Regions from separate parts of the Rahnella sp. NRRL B-41462 genome, predicted to be linked through region 1. Evidence: predicted binding sites of a transcription regulator. Region 1 holds the regulator's gene; each other region holds the start of a gene.
What was found. The regulator Fur, encoded in region 1, represses iron uptake genes when iron is present. The targets are predictions, from matches to a motif close to ATAATAATGAGAACNACTATCAA.
Positions count from the first base shown of each region.

Region 2: the regulator Fur is predicted to act here: its motif matches at 1,475-1,497, upstream of exbB (tol-pal system-associated acyl-CoA thioesterase).
Region 3: the regulator Fur is predicted to act here: its motif matches at 5,031-5,053, upstream of feoA (ferrous iron transporter A).
Region 4: the regulator Fur is predicted to act here: its motif matches at 3,981-4,003, upstream of gpmA (2,3-diphosphoglycerate-dependent phosphoglycerate mutase).

Region 1 covers NZ_JYDF01000081.1:46,666-52,700, forward strand. Annotated here, with positions in the region: gene seqA (replication initiation negative regulator SeqA) at 1-40, opposite strand, end outside; gene ybfF (esterase) at 282-1,064, shown strand; gene ybfE (LexA regulated protein) at 1,326-1,607, shown strand; gene UC14_RS18505 (methyl-accepting chemotaxis protein) at 1,684-3,348, opposite strand; gene fldA (flavodoxin FldA) at 3,770-4,297, shown strand; gene fur (ferric iron uptake transcriptional regulator) at 4,610-5,065, shown strand; gene chiQ (ChiQ/YbfN family lipoprotein) at 5,194-5,529, opposite strand; gene UC14_RS18525 (OprD family outer membrane porin) at 5,543-6,035, opposite strand, start outside.
Region 2 covers NZ_JYDF01000016.1:60,151-66,185, forward strand. Annotated here, with positions in the region: gene exbD (TonB system transport protein ExbD) at 16-450, opposite strand; gene exbB (tol-pal system-associated acyl-CoA thioesterase) at 460-1,380, opposite strand; gene UC14_RS05820 (TRAP transporter substrate-binding protein) at 1,903-2,880, shown strand; gene UC14_RS05825 (TRAP transporter small permease) at 2,937-3,449, shown strand; gene UC14_RS05830 (TRAP transporter large permease) at 3,462-4,754, shown strand; gene metC (cystathionine beta-lyase) at 4,934-6,035, shown strand, end outside.
Region 3 covers NZ_JYDF01000101.1:338-6,372, forward strand. Annotated here, with positions in the region: partial or broken gene UC14_RS21460 (ACP S-malonyltransferase) at 1-426, shown strand, start outside; gene UC14_RS21465 (DUF4160 domain-containing protein) at 527-766, shown strand; gene UC14_RS21470 (DUF2442 domain-containing protein) at 750-1,016, shown strand; gene UC14_RS21475 (LysR family transcriptional regulator) at 996-1,916, opposite strand; gene UC14_RS21480 (FeoC-like transcriptional regulator) at 1,985-2,224, opposite strand; gene feoB (Fe(2+) transporter permease subunit FeoB) at 2,233-4,551, opposite strand; gene feoA (ferrous iron transporter A) at 4,638-4,862, opposite strand; gene UC14_RS21495 (Tex family protein) at 5,261-6,035, opposite strand, start outside.
Region 4 covers NZ_JYDF01000117.1:8,263-14,297, forward strand. Annotated here, with positions in the region: gene galE (UDP-glucose 4-epimerase GalE) at 1-85, shown strand, start outside; gene galT (galactose-1-phosphate uridylyltransferase) at 105-1,154, shown strand; gene galK (galactokinase) at 1,154-2,302, shown strand; gene galM (galactose-1-epimerase) at 2,296-3,342, shown strand; gene UC14_RS23090 (PsiF family protein) at 3,494-3,826, shown strand; gene gpmA (2,3-diphosphoglycerate-dependent phosphoglycerate mutase) at 4,034-4,786, shown strand; gene UC14_RS23100 (DUF1479 domain-containing protein) at 5,033-6,035, shown strand, end outside.

The sequences.
Region 1 (6,035 bases):
TGTAGCGGTAGAGTTCTTCGTCAACCTCAATAGTTTTCATCTTTATCCAGTACTGTTTTTCTACTTAATTCATTCGAAAGGATTATACAAATTTCTACGCAGTAACAAACAGAGGAATTGCGCCGCGAAGTAAAATCCAGACAACTTCCCGATTTTGCTGCATGCAGGCTCCGGCCCGTTCTGCTCCTGGTAGTCAAATCCCGCTCAGGCATCTGGCAGAAACTTTCTGTTTTAAAAAATTATCCGCAAGTCATGATAACCTAATGAGATTGTTTATCTGTATGAACTTCTCTATGAAATTACATTATCGCCTGCAAGAATCTGAAGTCGCTGACAGCACTGCACTGCCGGTTTTGCTCATCCACGGATTGTTCGGCACCCTTGATAATCTGGGCATTCTGGCCCGGGACCTGAGACAACAGCATAACGTGTTACAGGTGGATTTGCGTAATCACGGCCAGTCAGGACGTTCTGATGAAATGTCTTACGCCGCCATGGCGCAGGATTTAGTGGAAACGCTGGATGCTGTTGGTTTCCAAAAAGTCATTGTGATCGGCCATTCAATGGGTGGGAAAGCGGCGATGGCGTTGACGGCACTGATCCCCGACCGTATCGAAAAGTTGATCGCCATTGATGTCGCGCCGGTGGATTATCACGTGCGTCGCCATGATGAGATTTTTGCGGCGATTAATGCCGTGACCGAGGCAGGACTCCGCGACCGTACCTCCGCTACCGAATGCATGCGCACGTATATAAAGGAAGACGGCGTGATCCAGTTCCTGCTCAAATCATTCCAGCAGGGAGAATGGCGCTTTAACGTGCCGGTGCTGCTCAGTGAATACAAAACTATTACCGGCTGGGAAGACGTGCCTCCGTGGGATCATCCGGCGCTGTTTATCCGTGGCGGGCTATCGCCGTATGTGCAGGATGAATATCGCGACGCGATTGCCCGACAATTTCCGCAGGCCAAAGCGCATGTGGTGGCGGGAGCCGGTCATTGGGTGCACGCGGAAAAACCCGATGCAGTACTGCGCGCGGTGCACCGTTTCATCGATGCGGCCTGAGGTTTAACATCCTGGGGATAAATTGTGCAAAAAGTCTGCACAACTTAAGAAGTTATCATGAAATCAGGGTAATCAGGCGTTGTGAACCCCTGGTGCGCCAGTGTATGATTGCGCGCTATAATTTTGCCGCCCCGTTTACTCACAGTGAGTCGCGGGAGGTGAATTGGGTCAGGGTTTCTTAGCCCGAAATGTGTGAAACGCTCGTCAGGAACCGGCTTGCGGTTTTCCGATGTAAAAACTTCCCTGGTTGTACCGCTACCTATGGCAAAAGAACAACTGGATCGCACGACGATTGATCTGTTCGCAGATGACCGTCGTCCGGGGCGTCCAAAAACAAATCCGCTATCCCGTGATGAACAGCTCAGGATCAATAAGCGCAACCAGTTACGCCGCGATAAAGCGAGCGGCCTGCGTCGTGTGGAGCTGAAAATGAATGCCGATGCTGTTGATATGCTCAATAAGCTGGCAGAAGAACGCAATATCAGTCGTAGCGAATTGATTGAAGAGATGCTGCTGTCGCATCTTAACGGTCATGAAGGCTGATTGAAAAGCGGGTAACCCTCTCAGGCTACCCGTTTGTTTTTTCTTACTTATTCCATATTAATTCACGTCTTCCTGCTCAGAACGTTTCCCAGTTTTCAGCACTTTTCGCCGAAAGCATGCTGGTATCCGGACGCAATAACGGTGCGGAAATTGACTTCCCCGGACGTGAACCGACGCTCGTCACGCTATCTTTAAGTTTGAACGTAGCAACGGCATTGTTCAGCAATGAAGCCTGCTCTTCCAGTGATACTGCAGCCTGCGACGCCTGTTCTACCAGCGCGGCGTTCTGCTGTGTGACGCTGTCCATTTCTGTGACGGCAACCGCCACCTGACTGATTCCTTTGCTTTGCTCATCGGATGCAGAGGCGATTTCCGCCATGATGTCAGTGACATGCGTAATTGAGCGCACCACTTCATTCATCGTCTGACCGGCGTTTTCAACCAATTTCGAACCGCTGTCGACGCGGGAAACCGATTCGCTGATGAGCTGCTCGATTTCTTTCGCCGCCTGCGCACTGCGTTGTGCAAGATTGCGCACTTCGCTGGCAACCACTGCAAAACCGCGCCCCTGCTCGCCCGCACGTGCCGCTTCGACGGCAGCATTCAGCGCCAGAATGTTGGTCTGGAAAGCGATGCTGTTAATCACAGAAGTGATTTCAGCAATTTTCTTCGAGCTGCCGGAGATATCTTTCATGGTGCTGACCACGTCTGCCACGATGTTGCCGCCCTTCTGCGCGGTGGTGGAAGCCTCCATCACCAGCTGGCTGGCGTGATGCGCGTTATCGGCATTGTGTTTAACGGTAGCCGTCAGTTCTTCCATGCTGGCAGCGGTTTCTTCCAGCGCCGACGCCTGTTCTTCCGTACGGGAAGACAAATCGTTGTTCCCGGCTGAAATTTCTGACGCGCCCTGATAGATGTGATTGGTGCAGTTGCGGATGGTCTGAACGGTATTGACCAGGCTCAACTGCATCTCGTTCAGCAACGGAATCAGCTTACCGGCGCAGTTTTTACCGAATTCTTCCAGATAAAACGTCAGATCGCCGCTGGCGATCACCGCGAAGTGACCGCGGATTTTATCCAGCGGCTTCACCAGCGCCATCACCAGATAACGGTCAGTCAGCAATAAAATCACCAGCCCGATACCAAATGCCGTCAGCAGAATCACTTTGCTAAATGACGTCAGATGGGTGGATTGCCGTTGTGCCGCATCAAAATCGACAGCGATCTGACCGCTGACTTTCTCCATCGATGAGCCAAAGCTGCGGCTCAGTGCAGGTACGGTGGAATTGGCTAGCTGGTTATAGGACTCCGTATTTTTGCTGCGGGCTGCGTCGAACAATGGCGTGACGCCCTGCGTGATCAGATTTTCCCAACTGGTGATTAATTCCTGCACGGAGGAATCTTCCAGCCCCGGATGCGGTGCCGCTTTAAAACTGGCCAGTGCCTGCGTCAGCCCGCTGAGTGATTGTTTGGCGGTATCAAAAATTTCCGGACCTTTTGACGGATCGGCCTGAAGCTGTGCCACGGCGCGGCTCAGGCGCGTCACGGTACGAAAATACTGATCATTTCCTTTATTGATCAGCGCCATATTGTTGACCAGCTCGGTACTATTTTTGGTATTTTGGGTCAGTGTGTCCAGTGAGGTGACGGTGTAAAGGGAAACACCTGCCCACATGACGCAAAAGATGCCAAGAATGGTTAATAAAGCGGCCCTGATGGTGATATTTTTTAAAAACTGCACGATATGCCTCTCTCGAAACATGTCTGTTTCTGGCCTGAGGATTGACGGGGATGCGGAGAATCAAGACAGGTAACCAGCAGGCAAGTGCCCCAGGACATGTTTGAACACCTCTCCGGGCATCGATTTCTTTATTATGTTGAGATTGCTCCCGAATCATCTATCGGCGGAATGTTCTCGAAATTTAGTATTGTGACGACTTATTTCTCAAACTTGCTTTTGACCTTATTAAGCCTGAGGTTAATTCGCCGCAGGTGAAAGCACACAAAGGCGATAACACATAAAAATATTGCCCGATAAACTTATTTCCCAGTTAAGAAGGCGAGCAGAAGCATATTCTCCGCCGCACGAGTTTGCTATCATCTGCATTATTATTGCCTGCGTTGCAGAGCACTTCATTGAGAACAAGAGGTTAGGTAATCTTATGGCCGTTGTAGGTATCTTCTTTGGATCCGATACAGGTAACACCGAAAACATCGCAAAAATGATCCAGAAGCAATTGGGTAAAGATGTTGCAGAGGTGCATGACATTGCGAAGAGCAGCAAAGAGGATCTGGAAAAATTCGATATTTTGCTTATCGGCATTCCAACCTGGTATTACGGTGAAGCGCAGTGTGACTGGGACGACTTTTTCCCAACGCTGGAAGAGATAGATTTCGAAGGTAAGCTGGTGGCACTGTTTGGTTGCGGTGACCAGGAAGACTACGCCGAATATTTCTGCGATGCGCTGGGCACCGTGCGCGATATCATTGAGCCACGCGGCGCAGTGATTGTCGGACATTGGCCTACCGAAGGTTACCACTTTGAAGCATCTAAAGGCCTGGCGGATGATAAGCACTTCATAGGACTGGCAATTGACGAAGATCGTCAGCCCGAACTGACCAGCGAACGTGTTGATGCCTGGGTGAAACAGATCACAGAAGAACTTAGCCTTTCTGAAATTATTGGCTAAAAACCCTGTTGGCCCTGAGGATTTATTCTACAATTGAAGGGCCAAACTATTACTGAAATTAACAATTTAACTGCTACAAAATTGTAACTTTCGGTCGTATCAAGGTACACTGAGTTCCTCTGTTTTTTCTATTGATCAAGTCGTTGCATTCCAAATGTGACCGGCAATTTGTGATCTTTATTAACAGGCTGTCGTTGACGAGAATTGGCACATTGCGTTAAACGAAGAGACTAAACGAATAATTTTGTGCCGCCGATGCCACAGGCTGCATGCCTCAACTTGATTAGCACATAGTAACAGGACTGAATCCGCATGACTGACAACAACACCGCACTGAAGAAAGCCGGCTTAAAAGTCACGCTTCCGCGCCTCAAAATCCTGGAAGTGCTGCAAGCGCCGGAAGGTCATCACGTTAGTGCGGAAGATCTTTACAAGCAACTGATTGATATGGGTGAAGAAATTGGCCTGGCGACGGTTTACCGCGTTCTGAACCAGTTTGACGACGCCGGTATTGTCACCCGTCATAACTTCGAAGGCGGCAAGTCCGTATTCGAACTGACCCAGCAACATCACCATGACCACCTGATCTGTCTGGATTGCGGTCGTGTGATCGAATTCCGTGACGAATATATTGAAGGTCGTCAGCGTGAGATTGCTAAGAAACACGGTATCAAGCTCACCAACCACAGCCTGTATTTGTACGGTCACTGTGAAGCAGGCGATTGCCGCGAAGATGACTCTTTGCACAACGATAAACCTGCGCAGTAATCTGCACAGGCTTTGACTAAATTAACCGCTGAAAAGCGGTTTTTTTATGTCTGATATCGACGCAGATTGAGCCCGGATAGCAGGCATAAAAAACCCCGGCAAGCCGGGGTATGTTTCGCTGCTGAGATTCACGACTTAGGTGAATTGTTCGTTTTTATTTCCTGCCAGATTTTCCCGCAATCAGCAGCATATGCCTGACCGTCGCCAGTTTTACGCGCCGTCAGACATCGCTGGTAATCCAACACACGTACCGTTTCTTGTTCCGCAAATTGCTGGTGGGCTTTTTCCTGTTTCAGTTTATTCAGTAACACCTCGCAGGATGCCAGTTTGTCCGGATTGCCTTCTGACGTATTGATACAGGCACGGTAATCTTCCCGCGTTTGGGATATTTGTGCCTGATCGGCGGTGGGTGCACAACCGGCCAGCAAAACAGCCGAAACCATGATCATCAGTAATTTATTCATCGACATAGCGACCTCAGAAAATAGTAAATGGAGCGATAACGATGAATTTCACGTCTTTTTCATCCTGGAAAATGTTGCCGTAACCGCCGCCCCAGCTCGGTATGTCCGAATGGTTGTCGTACTGGGTGTAATGCAGTTTGAACAACGTCCCTTTGGCGCGCCCTTCCTGAATGGTGTACAGCGCATCCAGGCTCCATGCGCTTTCTTTCAGACGCTGGCTCTGGTCATAAGCGGCGTTGGTGCTCGGTTTGGCATCCCACGCATAGACGTACGAACCACCGACCGCGAACCCCGGCAGGTCCCATTTCGCCAGATCATAAAGCACGCCGGCATATACTGCTTTTTCACCGTTGGCGTTGAAGTCCGAGCGGTTGTCCCACCACACATCAAGACGGCCGTTTGAGGAAGAATAAGTCGGGGTCATGCGCTGCAGGAAGTAGCCCTGATTCCCTTCCGCTTTCACCATCGTCCCTTCCAGACGCCAGTTAAACTGCCCGGTGGTATAG
Region 2 (6,035 bases), on a different contig from region 1:
GATTTGATTCACAACTTACTGCGCCGCAGCGGCACCGGTTTGTTCTGCACCCACCAGCCCGACTTTCAGGTAACCGGCTTTACGCAAGTTATCCATCACGCTCATCAGCGTTTCGTAATCGACACTTTTGTCCGCGCGGAAGAAAATCGTACTCTGCTTGTTACCCTGAGTACGCTGATCCAGCATCGCGGTCATATTATCGCTGTTCACGGGCGTGTCGCCGAGGAACAGTTGCTTGTCAGCTTTCACCGACAGGAAAATCGGTTTCTCCGGACGCGGCTGCTGTTTTGCCGTCGAAGCCGGTAAATCCACCCGCACATCAACGGTGGCCAGCGGTGCCGCCACCATGAAGATGATCAGCAATACCAGCATGACGTCGATAAAAGGCGTGACGTTGATGTCATGCATTTCACCACTTTCGTCGATATCGTCGTTTAACCGAATAGCCATAATCTGTTCTTACCCTACGCGTAACTGACCTGTCTGACCGCGTGGCGCATTGCCTTCGCTGGCAGCCAGATCCAAATCACGGCCCTGTAACAGGATAATCTGCGCCGCCACATCGCCTACCTGATGACGGTAAGAGGTGATGGTACGGGCGAAAATATTGTAGATGACCACCGCAGGGATGGCTGCAACCAGACCCACAGCCGTGGCCAGTAAGGCTTCGGCGATACCCGGTGCGACGACCGCCAGATTGGTAGTCTGCGTCTGTGCGATACCGATGAAGCTGTTCATGATGCCCCATACGGTACCGAACAGGCCGACGAAGGGAGAGATTGCTCCGATGGTCGCCAGAATACCGTTGCCACGGCCCATGTAACGACCCGCGGCGCTGACGCGGCGCTCAAGGCGAAAACCGGTACGCTCTTTAATGCCGTTGTTGTCAGTCGATCCGGCAGACAGTTCCAGCTCGTTCTGCGCATCGCGTATCATCTGCGCGCTGATGCTGCTGGCAGCGAAACTTTCAGCCTGCTCGGCGGCTTCGTCCAGCGTACGAACGGAGGACAACGCATCAAATTCACGGCGCATACGGCGTTTGCCCGTGAAGACTTCCGCACCCTTGCTAAATAACAATGCCCAGGTGACCACAGAAGCCAGCAGCAGACCGATCATGACGGTCTTCACCACCACATCAGCGTGATGGTACATGCCCATAACAGACAAATCGGTTGGGATCACGGGTGCCGTCTCTGCTGGCGCGGGTTGCATCACCGGAGCTGGCGTTGCGTCACCGGTCGCCGGTGCGTCAGCCGTTGCAGGTTGAGTTGCTGCAGAATTGACGGCTTGTCCCGCCGGCGTCGCAGGTGCAGCCATCGCGTTGCCGCTCAGACCAGCAACCAACATTAACGACATCAGTAATGAGGTCGCCTCTTTCATCTTATTGCGAGCCGTTTTCACGCGTCGCCTCCAGCCAGAATCAGTGTGTAGAAGGAATGAATAACGCCGAATGATATCAAAGAAAAAGGCCTAATTGATAGTCGTTCTCATTATTATTTACATTGTCCCGCCTGCCGCCCGACGTGTCATTGACAGATGACAAGGTTTTTCCTGTTTGTACAAAGGTTGAACAATTTAACCTCCGTCACACTTTCAAAAAAAATCACACAGTAAATCAATCATCTGAGCTTCATTACTCAAGTTAAAACAACGTTTTAAATATTAAGCAACAGCTTTTTACATTTGTTACGAGTTTGTGATAACGCTCAAATACCGCACAACAAAAAATAGGATAAAGTGCATTCACTGGCGAAGACCTCACACCGGCACGTCATGCATCCCTATCATTTAAAAGCTTATTCAGACATTTTTCAAAATGAACCGGCAACGCCTCTGCGCCCGTCCTGTTCGATACTTGTTCACATTTATCTTTCCCTTACCGAGTACCCTGGAGACAAACTGATGAAAATGCAAAAAGCACTTCTCAGCCTTTGCCTGAGTTCCGCGACCCTCTTATTTACGCATGGCGTGTCAGCACAAACGCTGAAAGCCGCCGACGTGCATCCGCAAGGCTATCCCAACGTGGTCGCCGTCCAGCACATGGGCGAAAAACTGCAAAAGCAAACAGACGGACGCCTCGAAATTAAAACGTTTCCGGGCGGCGTGCTGGGAGATGAAAAGCAGGAAATTGAACAGGCGCAGCTCGGTGCGCTGGATATCATCCGTGTGTCGATGACGCCGGTTGCTTCGATTTTGCCAGAAATTAATGTCTTCACCCTGCCCTATATTTTCCGCGACGAAGACCATATGCACAAAGTGCTCGACGGTCAGATCGGTAAAGAAATCGGCGATAAAATCACCAACAATCCGAATTCGCGACTGGTTTTTCTCGGCTGGATGGATGGCGGGACGCGTAACCTGATCACCAAAAAACCGGTGGTGAAACCGGAAGATTTGCACGGCATGAAAATCCGCGTACAGGGCAGTCCGATTGCGCTGGCAACGCTGAAAGCGATGGGTGCCAATCCGGTGGCGATGGGCGTCAGTGAAGTGTTCAGCGGCATGCAGACCGGCGTCATTGACGGCACCGAAAACAACCCGCCAACCTTTGTCGCCCATAACTACCTGCCGGTAGTGAAAAACTACACCTACAGCCGCCATTTCATCATCCCGGAGCTGTTCCTGTATTCAAAAGTGAAATGGGACAAACTGAAACCGGAAGACCAGCAGTTAATCCTCAAACTGGCGAAAGAAGCACAGGACGAACAGCGCGAACTGTGGAAAGCCTATAACGAGAAAGCCCTCGCCACGATGAAAGCGGGCGGCGTGAAATTCTATGAGATTGACCCCGCGACGTATGTCAAAGCCACGCAATCCGTGCGCGATGAATTCGGCAAAGACCATCAGGATCTGATGCAGCAAATCGCTGACGTGAAGTAAACCCTGACACCGGCAGCCTGCGGGCTGCTTCTTTCTGATCTTTCGCCGGGGGATTTATGGTTTCGAGTTATCACACCCTGATGGACATTCTTTACCGCTGCGCGATGTGGATCGCGGGCATCGCGTTGCTGCTGATGGTGGCGGTGATCCCGGTTGGGATCTTTGCCCGTTACGTGATGAACAGCGCCCTGTCGTGGCCGGAGCCGATCGCGATTATGTGCATGGTGACGTTCACCTTTATCGGAGCCGCTGTCAGTTACCGCGCTGGTTCACACATCGTCGTTGCGATGGTCACTGACCGCCTGCCACCTGCGCTGAAAAAATTCTCTGCCCTGTTGGCTGACCTGATGATGCTGGCCATCAGCGTGTTTATTTTCTGGTACAGCCTGCAATTGTGCAGTGAACTCTGGCAACAGCCGGTGGCGGAATTCCCGCTGCTGACCGCCGGACAGACCTATCTGCCGCTACCTATAGGTTCTGCACTGACGTTGTTATTCATCATTGAGCAGATCATTGCCGGCCCGCAACATCAGCGGCCTGTGGTGATGCTGGGCAATTCTGACGCCTGACCGGAGCCTGTTATGGATGCATTAATCTTGTTGTTAACGCTGGCAGTGATGCTGGCGATTGGCGTGCCGGTCGCTTACGCCGTCGGGCTGAGCGCGCTGGCAGGAGCCTGGTGGATTGACCTGCCGTTTGAAGCGCTGATGATCCAACTGACCAACGGCGTGAACAAATTTTCACTGCTGGCGATCCCGTTCTTTATTCTGGCAGGCGCGATCATGGCCGAAGGAGGGATCGCCCGCCGGCTGGTCAGTTTTGCCTACATCTTTGTCGGGTTTATCCGCGGCGGGCTGTCGCTGGTGAACATTGTGGCCTCAACCTTTTTTGGCGCGATCTCCGGTTCTTCCGTGGCGGATACCGCATCGATCGGGTCGGTGATGATCCCGGAAATGGAGAAGAAAGGTTATCCGCGTGACTTTGCGGCGGCGGTCACCGCCAGCGGCTCGGTACAGGCGATCCTGACGCCACCCAGCCACAACTCGGTGATTTACTCGCTGGCGACCGGCGGTACGGTGTCGATTGCCGCGCTGTTCATCGCCGGTATTTTGCCCGGTTTACTGCTCAGCCTGACGCTGATGGTGATGTGCGTGGTGTTTGCTCACAAACGCGGTTACCCGAAAGGTGAGCGCGTGCCGTTCCGCCAGGCGCTGAAGATTTTTATCGACACGCTGTGGGGGCTGATGACCATCGTGATCATCATGGGCGGCATTCTCAGCGGAATATTTACCGCGACGGAATCCGCAGCGATCGCGTGTTTGTGGTCATTCTTCGTCACCATGTTTATCTACCGCGATTACAAGTGGAGCGAACTACCGAAACTGATGTATCGCACGGTGAAAACCGTCAGCATCGTGATGATCCTGATAGGGTTTGCCGCCAGTTTTGGCGCAGTCATGACTTACATGCAGTTGCCGATGCGCATCACCGAATTCTTCACCTCGATCTCTGACAACAAGTACGTGATCCTTATGTGGATCAACATCATGCTGCTGGTGATCGGCACACTGATGGACATGGCGCCGATCATCCTGATCCTGACGCCGGTGCTGTTGCCGGTGGTGTTATCGCTCGGCATCGACCCGGTGCATTTCGGCATGATCATGCTGGTGAATCTGGGGATTGGCCTGATCACCCCGCCGGTCGGCTCGGTGCTGTTTGTGGCCAGCGCGGTGAGTAAACAGAGCATCGAAAAAGTGGTGAAAGCCATGCTGCCGTTCTACTGCGTGCTGTTCGTGGTGCTGATGCTGGTGACCTATATTCCGACCATTTCGCTGTTCCTGCCCAAACTGTTTGGCGTTTATACCGGCTGATGCCCAAAACTCGTTTCTCCCTTGCCCGTCGTGACGACGGGCTTTTTTTTTGGCCGTGCTGCTGAAATTTTCTCATCCACCCGCCAAAAGCCTGATCCCTGAAATTCATCATGTTAAGTTAATGACATATCGGCGGATGCAGAGAGCACCGCGCTATAAAACAGGGTGAAATACGGATTATGTCGTCTAAGAAAATTGAAACCGCGCTGGTCAGCGCCGGACGGGACAAGAAATTCACGCAGGGTTCAGTGAATGCCGTGATCCAGCGCGCCTCATCGCTGGTGTTTGAAACCGTGGCAGATAAAAAACACGCCACCGCTAACCGCGCCAACGGCGAACTATTTTACGGTCGTCGTGGCACCCTGACGCATTTCTCATTCCAGGAAGCGATGGTGGAGCTGGAAGGCGGCGCAGGTTGCGCGCTGTATCCTTGTGGCGCGGCGGCAGTCAGTAACGCCGTACTCTCATTTGTCAGCAGCGGCGACCACATTCTGGTGGCCGGTTCAGCCTACGAACCGACGCAGGATTTCTGCGAAAAAGTGCTGAAAAAACTCGGCGTATCCACCACCTATTTTCCGGCCAATATCGGCGCGGGGTTAGGCTCGCTGATGCAACCCAACACCAGAGTGGTGTTCCTGGAATCGCCGGGTTCGATCACCCTGGAAGTCCCGGACATTCCGGCGATGGTGAAAGCCGTGCGGGCCGTGAATCCGGACGTCGTCATCATGATCGACAACACATGGGCGGCGGGCATTCTGTTTAAAGCGCTGGAATTCGATATCGATATTTCGATTCAGGCAGGCACCAAATATATCGTCGGTCATTCTGATGCGATGATTGGCACCGCCGTTTCTAATGAACGTTGCTGGGAGCAACTGCGGGAACACTCATATCTGATGGGCCAGATGGTCGATGCTGATACCGCGTATGTCGCCAGCCGCGGTTTACGCACTATGGGCGTGCGGCTGAAACAGCATGCAGAAAGTAGTCTCCGCATTGCGCGGTGGCTGGCAGAGCGGCCGGAAGTGGCGGTGGTCAACCACCCGGCATTACCCGGCAGCAAAGGCCATGAATTCTGGAAACGTGATTTCACCGGCAGTTGCGGCCTGTTCTCTTTCGTGCTGAAACAGCGCCTGAGCAAACAGCAACTTTCCGACTATCTCGATCACTTCGCACATTTCAGCATGGCCTATTCCTGGGGCGGTTTTGAATCACTGGTTTTAGCCAATCAGCCGGAAGAAATTCAGGCGATACGTCCGGCAGAAACCGTGGATTTCAGCG
Region 3 (6,035 bases), on a different contig from region 1:
GCGCAGGTGATGCAACTCGCTAAAGCGCAGGGCGCACAGAAAACCCATCAGCTGGCGGTCAGTGTGCCGTCACACTGTGCGCTGCTTGGTCAGCCTGCGGCGAAACTGGTGGAGGCGTTTAAACAGATTCATATTTCCCGCCCGATCAGCGGTTATCTCAGCGGAACAACCGGGCGTGTGTACTGGCAACCGGAAAAAATCGCTGACGACCTGGCGATGAACATGGCCCGTACTGTCAACTGGCGTGACGCCATGGTTGCCGCGTATCAGCGCGATGTACGGCTGGCGATTGAAATGCCGCCGGGCGCGGTGCTGAGCGGCCTGACACGCCGCGCGATGGAGCAGGGCGAAGCGCTGTCGTTATGCCAGTCCGGCATGCAGGTTGCGCGACGTCTCGCAACACGGTTACGGCAAAACGAACGCTGATTAAAGGCGTGATAGGTTGGTGATGCTACGGAATAAAAGCCTTTCCTGAGTGAAAGGTTTTTTGTTTTTATCGGACCGTTTATACAGGGAAGTCACCGCCATGCCAGTGATACTACGCTTTAAAAATTACCGTTTTTTCTTCTATTCCAATGAAGGAAATCCTCTTGAACCGCATCATATTCATGTAAGATCTGGTCAGAAAGAAGCCAAACTATGGCTTTCACCTGTTGCCCTATGTCGCCAGACAGGTTTTTCTGCCAAAGAGATCAGGGAAATTATAACGTTAACTAACGTTTATCAGACACTATTTCAAGGAGCATGGAATGAATATTTCGCCTAAAAGTGTTCGTTTTGATGAAAGTACAATGTGGGTGACTCTTGAAGATGGCCAGATCCTGACAGTGCCGCTGGCGCAATTTCCTGTTCTGCTGAACGCAACACCCGCACAGCGTCAGGATTGCGAAACCAGTGCTTATGGTTTGCATTGGGATGCTCTGGATGAAGATATTTCCATTGAGGGCTTAATCGTGGGAAAGCCGATCGCTAAACCGGCGACCCATACGAATGCGTCAGCGCTTTCTGCTCGCTAGCGCATACATCCGGCTTTCAGCGGCGAGGGCGAGCAGATTCGGGTCGTGCTCGCGGCTGTGCGGAAAGACCAGCGAAATGGTCTGGCGCATCTGGTAGGCTTCAGCCAGTGGCAGTAATTTTACCGTATTCTCATACACGCCTTTCATCCTGCCGGGAATCAGTGTGTAACCGACACCCGCCTGCACCAGACTCAGCATCGAGAAAATATCATTCACCCGCGTCACGATATCCGGTTCGAAACCGGCGACCTGGAAGGCTTCCTGAAAGCCGTGATAGGTGGCGAACCCTTCAGCCAGCGACACGAATTTCTTCTGTTTGTAATCGCGTAAATCCGCTGTGCCTTCTGAAATCAGTTCTGCGCTGGCCGGTGCGGCGAGGAAGATATCGTCCTGAAACAGCGGCAACTGATCGTAACGCTGGGCATCGACATTGGAATCACTGGTCGAAATCAGGATGGCATCCAGCTGACCGTCTTCCAGCTTGTGCAGTAAATCATTGTTGGACCCCATCACCAGTTCCAGTTCAAGCTCCGGACGGCGCAGTTTCAGCCCCATGATCAGGCGCGGAATGGTTTCCAGCGTCAGCGAATATAACGTGCCGACTTTCAGCCGCTTATCGCCAAAACCGGCGGCGCGCCGGGTCGCCAGGATACCGTGTTCCATTTGCTCGATGACCTGCGTCGCGTGCTCCAGCAGCGCTTCAGCCGCAGGCAGCGGCAGCAGATTGCGGCCACGATGGATAAACAGCGGGCAACGTAAACCTTCTTCCAGTGAATGCAGGGCGCGATGCACGCTGACGCTGCTCAGACCGAGTTGTTCAGCAGTACGCGTGATGTTTTGCTTTTCCATATAAGCGAGGAAGATTTCGAGTTTACGGAAGGTGATTTCACTGTCGATCATGCAGGCTCCTGCGGGCGTAAACGAGGAGTGATGATAGCCGCGACGCGGCTATCAGGAAAGGCTTTGAATCAGTGTCGGGTGAGCTGATAGCTCACCGTGAGGCATTTCTTGCCGTCGGCGCAGCTTTTACAACTGCCGCTCAGACAACTGTCATCAGCTTCGACCACTTCTGCTTTGCGCATGGCGACCAGCCGTTCAAGCATCGCCTGCACCAGCGGTTGTGGTGCATTAAGCTGATGGCTGAGCTGGCGGGCATCTGCCCGCCCGGCCAGTGCGAGACTGTCGCGAACCTGAATCAGACTGGTCATCTCATCTCCTAATGGCAATCGCTGCCGGTAGCGGGTTTACAACAGGCCGCCACATTGCGCGGTTGCAGATGAACGCTGACCCGGCTGCGGGCTTTGCGCAGGGCGGTTAAGACGAGGGCATTGAAGATCAGTACGATCAGGATAATGCCCGCGCTGTGTGCCGGATGCGTGCTGAACGTTGCCGCCTGATAGAACAGGGTTGCCAGTGAGTACGCCACGTTCAGCCCCCAGAAGATCGAGAACGTCATCCAGCTACGGCTGGTTTCACGGGCAATCGCCCCCATCACCGAGACGCAAGGCACGTAAAGCAATACAAAGATCAGGTAGCTGTAAGCCGAAATCGCCGAACCAAATTTGGTGCTCATGACGCCCATTGAGCTGACGCCCATTTCACCGTCGCCTTTGCTGGCTTCGATCGGGTTCGACAGCACGCTGATGCTGAAGGTATCTTTCAGACCCTGCCAGGTTTCTTTTACCGCGCCGCCCAGTTCATCGAACAGGTTAAAACTGGCCGCATCGAAGGCTTCATTGGTGATGTGTTCGGCGGTATATAGCGTGTTCAGCGTACCGACCACCACCTCTTTTGCCATCGCACCGGTGACCAGACCCACGGTCGCCTGCCAGTTGTCAGGATGTACGCCCATCGGCGAGAGCACCGGTGTCAGCACTTTACTGACTGACGCCAGCGCCGAGTCATTGATGTTATCCACCGCCTTGCCGCTGAACGAGAAACTGTTCAGTGCGCCGATGAAAATACTGGCAATCACGATCACCTTACCGGCGCGCAGTACGAAACCTTTCAGACGTTGCCACGTTTGCAGCAGCAGGCTTTTCAGGTGCGGAACGTGATACACCGGCAGTTCCATCACAAACGGCGAGGCTTCGCCGCGCATGATGGTGTATTTCAGCAGCAGTCCGGTCAGGATAGCGACCACGATGCCCAACAGATACAGCGAGAACACCACGGATGCGCCGTCCTGCCCGAAAAAGGCCGCAGAGAACACCGCAAAAATCGCCAGACGTGCGCCGCATGACATGAACGGCGCCATCATCACGGTGATCAGCCTTTCACGCGGCGCATCCAGCGTGCGGGCACCCATAATAGACGGCACGTTACAGCCGAAACCGACAATCAGTGGCACGAAGGATTTACCCGGCAGGCCGAGCGACTGCATCAGCCTGTCCATGACGAACGCGGCACGTGCCATATAACCGGAGTCTTCAAGGAACGACAGAAACAGATACATCATGCCGATTTGTGGCACCAGCGGCAGCACGGTATTGATACCGCCACCCAGCCCCTGTGCCAGAAAAATGGTCAGCCATTGCGGGAAATGCAGGGTAAAGCCAATCCACTGCATGCCCTGAATGAAAATCGCGGCGGAGCCGATATCGAAAATCGGCTGCAGCGCACCACCGATGTTGATGGCCAGCACGAACATCAGATACATCACCAGCAGGAAAATCGGTACGCCCAGAAAGCGGTTGAGGATCACGCGATCGAGCACCTGCGTCAGTTTATTCGGCGCCGTAAGGTGGGAGTTGCTGATCTCTGCGCAAAGCGCCGCGATGCTCTGATAACGCGCATCGGCGATCAGCAGTGCCGGATCGTCCAGTTTCTGCTCAGCCAGCCGGGCTCTTACCTGCGGCAATAATGCCTGTGCGTTGCCTGCGTGCGTCTGGCTATAAATATCCCCTTCAAGAATTTGCAGTGCCAGCCAGCGGCGTTGTTGCAGCGCCATGGCTGGCGGCATTTCGGCGGCCAGGATATCGACTTCCTGTTGTAAAACCGGATGATATTGCACACGTTCCAGCACAGCCACTTGTGGCAATTCGTCGATGGCGGCTTTCAGTTCTTTGATGCCGCTGGCACGGGTAGAAACCAGCGCCACCACCGGGCAACCCAGACGAGCAGACAGCGCAGGGATATCAATATTGATGTTCTGGATTTTGGCGATATCCAGCATGTTCAGCGCCACGATGCATGGCACGCCCAGTTCCAGCAGTTGCAGTGTCAGGTATAAATTGCGCTCGAGGTTTGAGGCATCGACGACGTTGATCATCAGATCCGCGTCGCCGCTCAGAATGTAATGGCAGGCAATTTGTTCATCGAGCGAAGTTTGCTCGGAAATGGTGGTCAGGGAATAGGTGCCCGGTAAATCCACCAGCGTAATCTGGTGCGCTGCGGTGGCAAACTGACCTTCTTTGCGCTCGACGGTCACGCCTGCCCAGTTACCGACACGCTGGCGTGAACCGGTTAACTGATTGAAAAGCGTGGTCTTACCTGAGTTTGGGTTACCAATCAGGCCGATCGTTAATGGTTTCATTCGATAAAATCTACGTGTCAGAAAAGGTAAACATGCAAGCCCGGGGCCGCCGCGAAAAATGAACTGTCAAAGGCCTGATGTTGGGATCAGGCCATCATCTCGAGCTGGAGGAGATCGAGGTCTTTTCTGCGGACGACGAGGCTGGTACGGCGGGTTTCGATTTGTACCGGATCACCCATCGGCGCAACGCGGATAATGTTGAAAAATGACCCCGGTAACATCCCGAGTGACAACAGTTTCTGCCGGTAAGCCGGGCTGATTTCGTGTGAAAAGCCGGTAATTTTATAAGCACGTTTTGATTGAAGTTGCATAGTTCCTCGCGAAGCATTCAGGCATTTTGGGGGCAGCGTGACAAAGGTTACGCCGCGCTTCCGTGCCCGGTGATCTCACTTAACTGCGAAATATTGCTCAGAAATTGTCCATGGTGCGAAATTGTCAGCCTGTGGCTGACGGCGTATTGAATACGCAAAGAAGTACAAACGAGAATAGTTATCATAATTAGTACGCGTATAGAGACAAAAGAAAAGAGGGGGTGCCTCTTCACGGGAATCTCCACCGCGTCGCTATCGTATGCCTGCCGGATGGCCGATTTATTGATTTACCTCAGTGATTGATTCATTAAGACAGAGTTTAAAAAGTGTCGAAAAAAGATACATAAAAAAAGCCGCTGGATATCAGCGGCTTTGGTGTGGCGGGGAAAAACGAAGAATTAACGTTTTTTGCCGAGCGCGGCGGCCAGAGCATCGGCCATCGCGTTATTGCCTGCTGGCGCGGCATTGCGGCCCGACGGTTTGTTTGGCGCGTGGCGTTTCTGATTGTCTCGTGAATCTGACGCTGGCGCGGAAGAACGGCGCGCGGGTGCTTCGCCCGGTTGCTCGTCCAGTCGCATGGTCAGCGCGATACGTTTGCGTTGCAGATCGACTTCCATCACTTTGACTTTGACGATGTCGCCGGCTTTCACCACTGTGTGGGGATCTTCGACGAATTTGTTCGCCAGTGACGAGATGTGAACCAGGCCGTCCTGATGGACACCAATATCGACGAACGCACCAAAGTTGGTGACGTTAGTGACAGAGCCTTCGAGGATCATGCCCGGCATCAGGTCGTTCATGGTTTCAACGCCCTCGGCAAAGGTCGCGGTTTTAAACTCTGGACGCGGATCGTGCCCCGGTTTTTCCAGCTCTTTGATAATGTCGGTGACCGTCGGCACACCGAACTGCTCATCGGTGAATTCGCTGGCTTTCAGGCCACGCAGCACATTGGAATCGCCCATCAGTTCTTTCAGCGCCAGCTGTGTCGCCGCCAGAATGCGTTCCACTACCGGATAGGTTTCCGGGTGAACTGTCGAGGCATCAAGCGGGTTGTCGCCGTGGTTGATACGCAGGAAGCCCGCGCATTGCTCAAAGGCTTTTGGCCCCAGACGGCTGACTTTCAGCAACTGTTCGCGGTTACGGAACTGACCGTTTTCGTCGCGCCAGTTAACG
Region 4 (6,035 bases), on a different contig from region 1:
CTGGAAAGTCACCCGAACGCTTGAAGACATGGCCAACGATACCTGGCTATGGCAGTCGAAAAACCCGCAAGGCTACCCGGACTAAGGTGCACTAAGGAAAGTTTATGACCACGTTTAACCCGATTGATCACCCGCATCGTCGCTACAACCCGCTGACCGATCAGTGGGTGTTAGTCAGCCCGCACCGCGCAAAACGTCCGTGGCAAGGCCAGCAGGAAGCCGTTTCGCAGGAAACGCTGCCTGCGCATGACCCGGACTGTTTCCTGTGTCCGGGCAACACCCGTGTGACTGGCGATGTGAATCCGAAATACACCGGCACGTTTGTGTTTACCAATGATTATGCCGCGCTGATGCCGGATACCCCTTTTGCGCCGGAAAGCGACGATCCACTGATGCGCGTTCAGAGCGCACGCGGCACCAGCCGGGTGATCTGTTTCTCGCCGGATCACAGTAAAACGCTGCCACAACTGTCGGTTGAAGCCCTGACGGAGATCGTCAGAACCTGGCAGGAGCAAAGCGCGGATCTGGCAAAAACCTATCCATGGGTGCAGGTTTTCGAGAACAAAGGCGCGGCGATGGGATGCTCCAACCCGCATCCGCACGGTCAGATCTGGGCCAACAACTTCCTGCCTAACGAAGCCGAACGCGAAGATCGCCTGCAACGCACCTATCTTGAACAGCAAGGTTCGCCGATGCTGCTGGATTACGTGCAGCGCGAACTGGCCGATGGCAGCCGTACGGTGGTCGAAACCGAACACTGGCTGGCGGTGGTGCCTTACTGGGCAGCGTGGCCGTTCGAAACCTTGCTGTTGCCGAAAGTTCACGTCAAACGCATTACCGAACTGAGCGATGCACAACGCGGTGATCTGGCGCTGGCGCTGAAAAAGCTGACCAGCCGTTATGACAACCTGTTCCAGTGCTCTTTCCCGTATTCGATGGGCTGGCATGGCGCGCCATTTACCGAAGACGACAACGAACACTGGCAGTTGCACGCACATTTCTATCCGCCGTTGCTGCGTTCAGCCACGGTGCGCAAATTTATGGTCGGCTACGAAATGCTGGCTGAGACCCAACGCGACCTGACAGCGGAACAAGCCGCTGAGCGTCTGCGGGCGGTGAGTGATGTCCATTATCGTGAGGCCGGAGAAAAATAATGAAACTGAAGACCAAAACCCTGGAAATCTTTGCCGATAAATTCGGCTACCCTGCCACCATTACCATCAAAGCACCGGGCCGCGTAAATCTGATCGGCGAACATACCGATTACAACGACGGTTTCGTGCTGCCATGCGCCATCGATTATGAAACAGTGATTGCCTGTGCACAGCGTAATGACCGCACCATCCGCGTGATCGCCGCCGATTTCGATAACGACGAAGACAGCTTCTCGCTCGACGAGCCTATTTTGCACAGCGATGCGCACCCGTGGGCCAACTACGTGCGTGGCGTGGTGAAGCATCTGATGCTGCGTAACAAAGATTTCTCCGGCGCGGACATGGTGATCAGCGGCAATGTGCCACAGGGTGCAGGCCTGAGTTCATCCGCATCGCTGGAAGTGGCGGTCGGTCAGGCGCTGAAATCATTGTACGATCTGCCGCTGGACGGCGTTGCGCTGGCACTGAACGGTCAGGAAGCGGAGAACCAGTTTGTCGGCTGTAACTGCGGCATTATGGATCAGCTTATTTCTGCGCTGGGCAAAGAAAATCATTCACTGCTGATCGACTGTCGCTCGCTGGAAACCCGTGCAGTGTCCATGCCGAAAAACGCCGCGGTGGTCATTATCAACTCCAACGTGAAACGCGGTCTGGTGGACAGCGAATACAATGCCCGTCGCGAACAGTGCGAAGTGGCGGCACGCTTCTTTGGCGTAAAAGCGCTGCGTGACGTTGACCCTGCCCTGTTCTTCTCCATTCAGGATGAGCTGGATCCGGTCGTTGCCCGCCGTGCACGTCACGTCATCACAGAAAATGACCGTACGCTGGCAGCAGCTGATGCGCTGGCCAGTGGCGACCTGAAACGTATGGGCGAACTGATGGCAGAATCTCACGCCTCAATGCGTGATGATTTTGAAATCACCGTGCCGCAAATCGATAAGCTGGTGGAAATCGTTAAAGAAGTGATTGGCGATAAAGGCGGCGTGCGCATGACCGGCGGCGGCTTTGGCGGTTGCATCGTGGCGCTGGTGCCGGAAGACATGGTGGAGAAAGTCCGTCATGCCGTTGAACAGCAATATCACGCGCACAGCGGTCTGAAAGAAACCTTCTACGTTTGCACAGCTTCCCAAGGAGCAGGCATATGTTAAAACCTGAAAACACGCAGCTGGCGCCCGATGGCCAGCCGTTTGAACAGGTTACGCTACAGAATGCGGCAGGTGCCACCGCCACATTCATGGACTGGGGCGCGACCTGGTTATCCTTTACCCTGCCGCTGACGGATGGCTCCACGCGTGAACTGCTGCTGGGCTGCCAGTCGCCGCAGGAATACATGAACCAGAGCGCGTATCTGGGCGCGACCGTCGGACGTTACGCCAACCGTATCGCCCGCTCGCAGTTTGATATCGACGGCAAACCGCATCTGGTGGTCGCCAATCAGGGCGTGCATCAGCTTCACGGCGGGCCGGAAGGTTTCCATGCGCGTCGCTGGACTATTCTCGAACAGACCGCGCAGAAGCTGACGTTCCAGCTATTTTCGGCCGACGGCGATCAGGGTTATCCGGGCAACATGACGGCGAAAGTGCATTACCAGCTGACTGACGATAACCGTCTGGAAATCCGTTACGAAGCGACGGTTGATAAGCTATGCCCGGTCAATCTGACCAATCATGCCTATTTCAATCTCGACGGCGAAGGCACCGATGCGCGCCAGCACAAGCTGCAACTGTTTGCGGACCGTTTCCTGCCGGTCGACAGCGATGGCATTCCCTGTGCGGATCCGACCCCGGTTGAAAACACCGGCATGAATTTCAACGCAGCCAAAACGCTGGCGAAAGATTTCCTCACCGACCGCGACCAGCAACGCGTGAAAGGCTATGACCACGCCTATCTGCTCAACCGCACCTGCAACAGCGGCAGCAATCCGGCAGCGCATTTGTGGTCTGCCGACGGCAAAGTCAAAATGACAATGTTTACGTCTGCGCCCGCCGTGCAACTCTACAGCGGTAATTTCCTGGGCGGAACACCGAACCGCAGCGGCGGTGAATACGCCAGTTACAGCGGTGTCGCGCTGGAAAGCGAATTTCTGCCGGACAGCCCGAATCACGCCACCTGGCCGCAACCGAGCTGCTGGGTCAAACCGGGTCAGACGTATAAATCCTCGACGACGTATCAGTTCTTCGCGTTGTAATTCGTTCAGGACAGGGCTTCCAGGCTCTGTCCTTTTCCCAAACTTCTTCGAATTTGTGACTGACTGCGCATCTGCTTCCGCACTTTCTCAGCTAAACATCTAAACTCAGAGGGTGTCCTGCATAAAAGGACGTTTATTAAGGAGTTTTGATATGCGTTTACCTGTTGTGCTATCCCTGCTGGCAACGCTGTGCGCGGCGGGTTCCGCTCTGGCGGCGGACCCGGTGAAAGTCCCTTCTCCTGCTCAGACTGAGCAACGCCAAAAAATGACCGATTGTAATCAGCAGGCCACTACGCAGTCCCTGAAAGGGGATGAACGTAAAAAATTCATGAGCAATTGTCTGAAAGCAGAGGCTAAAACTGACGATAAAATGAATCCTCAGCAGATGAAAATGAAAACCTGTAATGCCGATGCCGCGAAGCAAAATCTGAAAGGCGATGCGCGTAAATCCTTCATGAGTACCTGCCTGAAAAAAGCCAGCTGATCACGCTGACCTGCTTGTACAAAACGCGCTGTCAGGGTGACCTTCTGCGCGTTTTGTTTTACATCGTCGCAGCAAATTCGTTATGTTTAATACAAACAGCGTCCCGCAAAGATTTCCTGAGGAAGTTTCAGATTGCTGAGTGGGATGCCCAGACCCTATAATGATAACTGTTATCATTGAAAATTGAGTTAACTGAGGAGTTTAGCTATGGCTGTAACCAAGCTGGTGCTGGTAAGACACGGTGAGAGTGAGTGGAACAAAGAAAACCGCTTTACCGGTTGGCATGATGTTGAACTGTCCGATAAGGGCCGCACCGAAGCAAAAGCTGCTGGTCAGCTGCTGAAAGACGAAGGCTTCCAATTCGATTTTGCATACACCTCTGTGCTGAAACGTGCCATCCACACACTGTGGAGCGTTTTGGACGAACTGAACCAGCCATGGCTGCCAGTTGAGAAATCCTGGAAACTGAACGAACGTCATTACGGTGCGTTGCAGGGTCTGGATAAAGCAGAAACTGCACAGAAATACGGTGACGAGCAAGTTAAACAATGGCGTCGTGGTTTTGCTGTGACGCCACCAGAACTGGATCGCGCTGACGAACGTTTCCCTGGCCACGACCCACGTTACGCTAAACTGACTGCGGCAGAACTGCCAACGACAGAAAGCCTGGCGCTGACCATCGAACGCGTCATCCCTTACTGGACTGAAGTGATCAAACCACGCATCGCCAGCGGCGAGCGAGTCATCATCGCGGCACACGGTAATTCCCTGCGCGCACTGGTTAAATATCTCGACGACCTGAGCGAAGAAGAAATTCTGGAACTGAACATCCCTACCGGTGTTCCACTGGTTTACGAGTTTGACGAAAACTACAAACCAATCAAACGTTACTATCTGGGTAATGCCGACGAAATCGCAGCGAAAGCAGCGGCCGTAGCAAACCAGGGTAAAGCGAAGTAATTTCACGTTTTCTTCTGCGTTAAGCAGGAAGATTGGCAAGGCACGCACACGCGTGCCTTTTTTGTTTTCTGAATCCGACACTCCCCCGCCCTTATCCGGATTTCCGGTAAATCCTCCCTGTTGTGAAAATCGTGATCCAACGCCGGCTTTTCAGATAACAGTTTTGCTACATTCATTTAAAATTTCGAATGAAAGTAATTTAATATTCGTACGAAATAATCATTTCAGCAACCTGCCGGAGGTTTTATGGATAACAGATTTACGTCAACGACATTACCTGTTGATTATAAAAAGAATATTATCGAGATGAAAAAACAACTCCGCGCACAGATTAGCGATGTTGAAGGACTCTTCCGTCAGGTATGCGAAAAAATTGAAACGGAGATCGCCGCAGCACGGGCGGAGGAGGCAGCGAACGGGACTGCATGGCCACAAATCAGCTGGGCAGCGCTGGCGGAAGGCCGGGTTTCTGATGCGCAAATTGCTCAGGTGAAACGCCGCGGCTGTCTGGTGGTCCGTCAGACATTTGACCGCGATGACGCGCTGGCGATGGATAAATCCATGCTGCATTACCTCGATGCCAACCATTTCGATGAGGTCTACCGCGGGCCGGGTGATAACTTCTTCGGATCGCTGGAAGCTTCCCGGCCTGAAACTTATCCGATCTACTGGTCTCACGCGCAAATGGAAGCCAGACAGAGCCAGGAAATCGGCACGGTTCAGTCATTTTTAAACCGTCTCTGGAAGTTCGGGGACCATCAGGGCGCATGGTTTAATCCTGACGTAAATATTATCTATCCGGACAGGATCCGCAGGCGTCTTCCGGGCACCACTTCTAAGGGGCTGGGCGCGCATACCGATTCCGGCGCGTTAGAACGCTGGCTGTTACCGGCGTATCAGAAAGTCTTCCGCAAGATTTTCACCAACCGTTTTGAGGAATACGATCCATGGGATGCGGCTTTCAGACCCGACGTCAATGAATACGATGTGGAAAACACGACGAAATGCTCAGCGTTCCGGACATTCCAGGGCTGGACTGCGCTATCTGATATGCAAACCGGACAGGGCTTGCTGCACGTCGTTCCGGTGCCTGAGGCGATGGCGTATGTGCTGCTGCGTCCGCTGCTTGATGATGTGCCGGAAGATGAACTCTGTGGCGTTGCGCCTGGCCGCGTTTTACCTGTTTCAGAAAAATGGCATCCGCATCTGATTAAAGGCCTGTGCAGTATTCCGGAACTTCAGGCGGGCG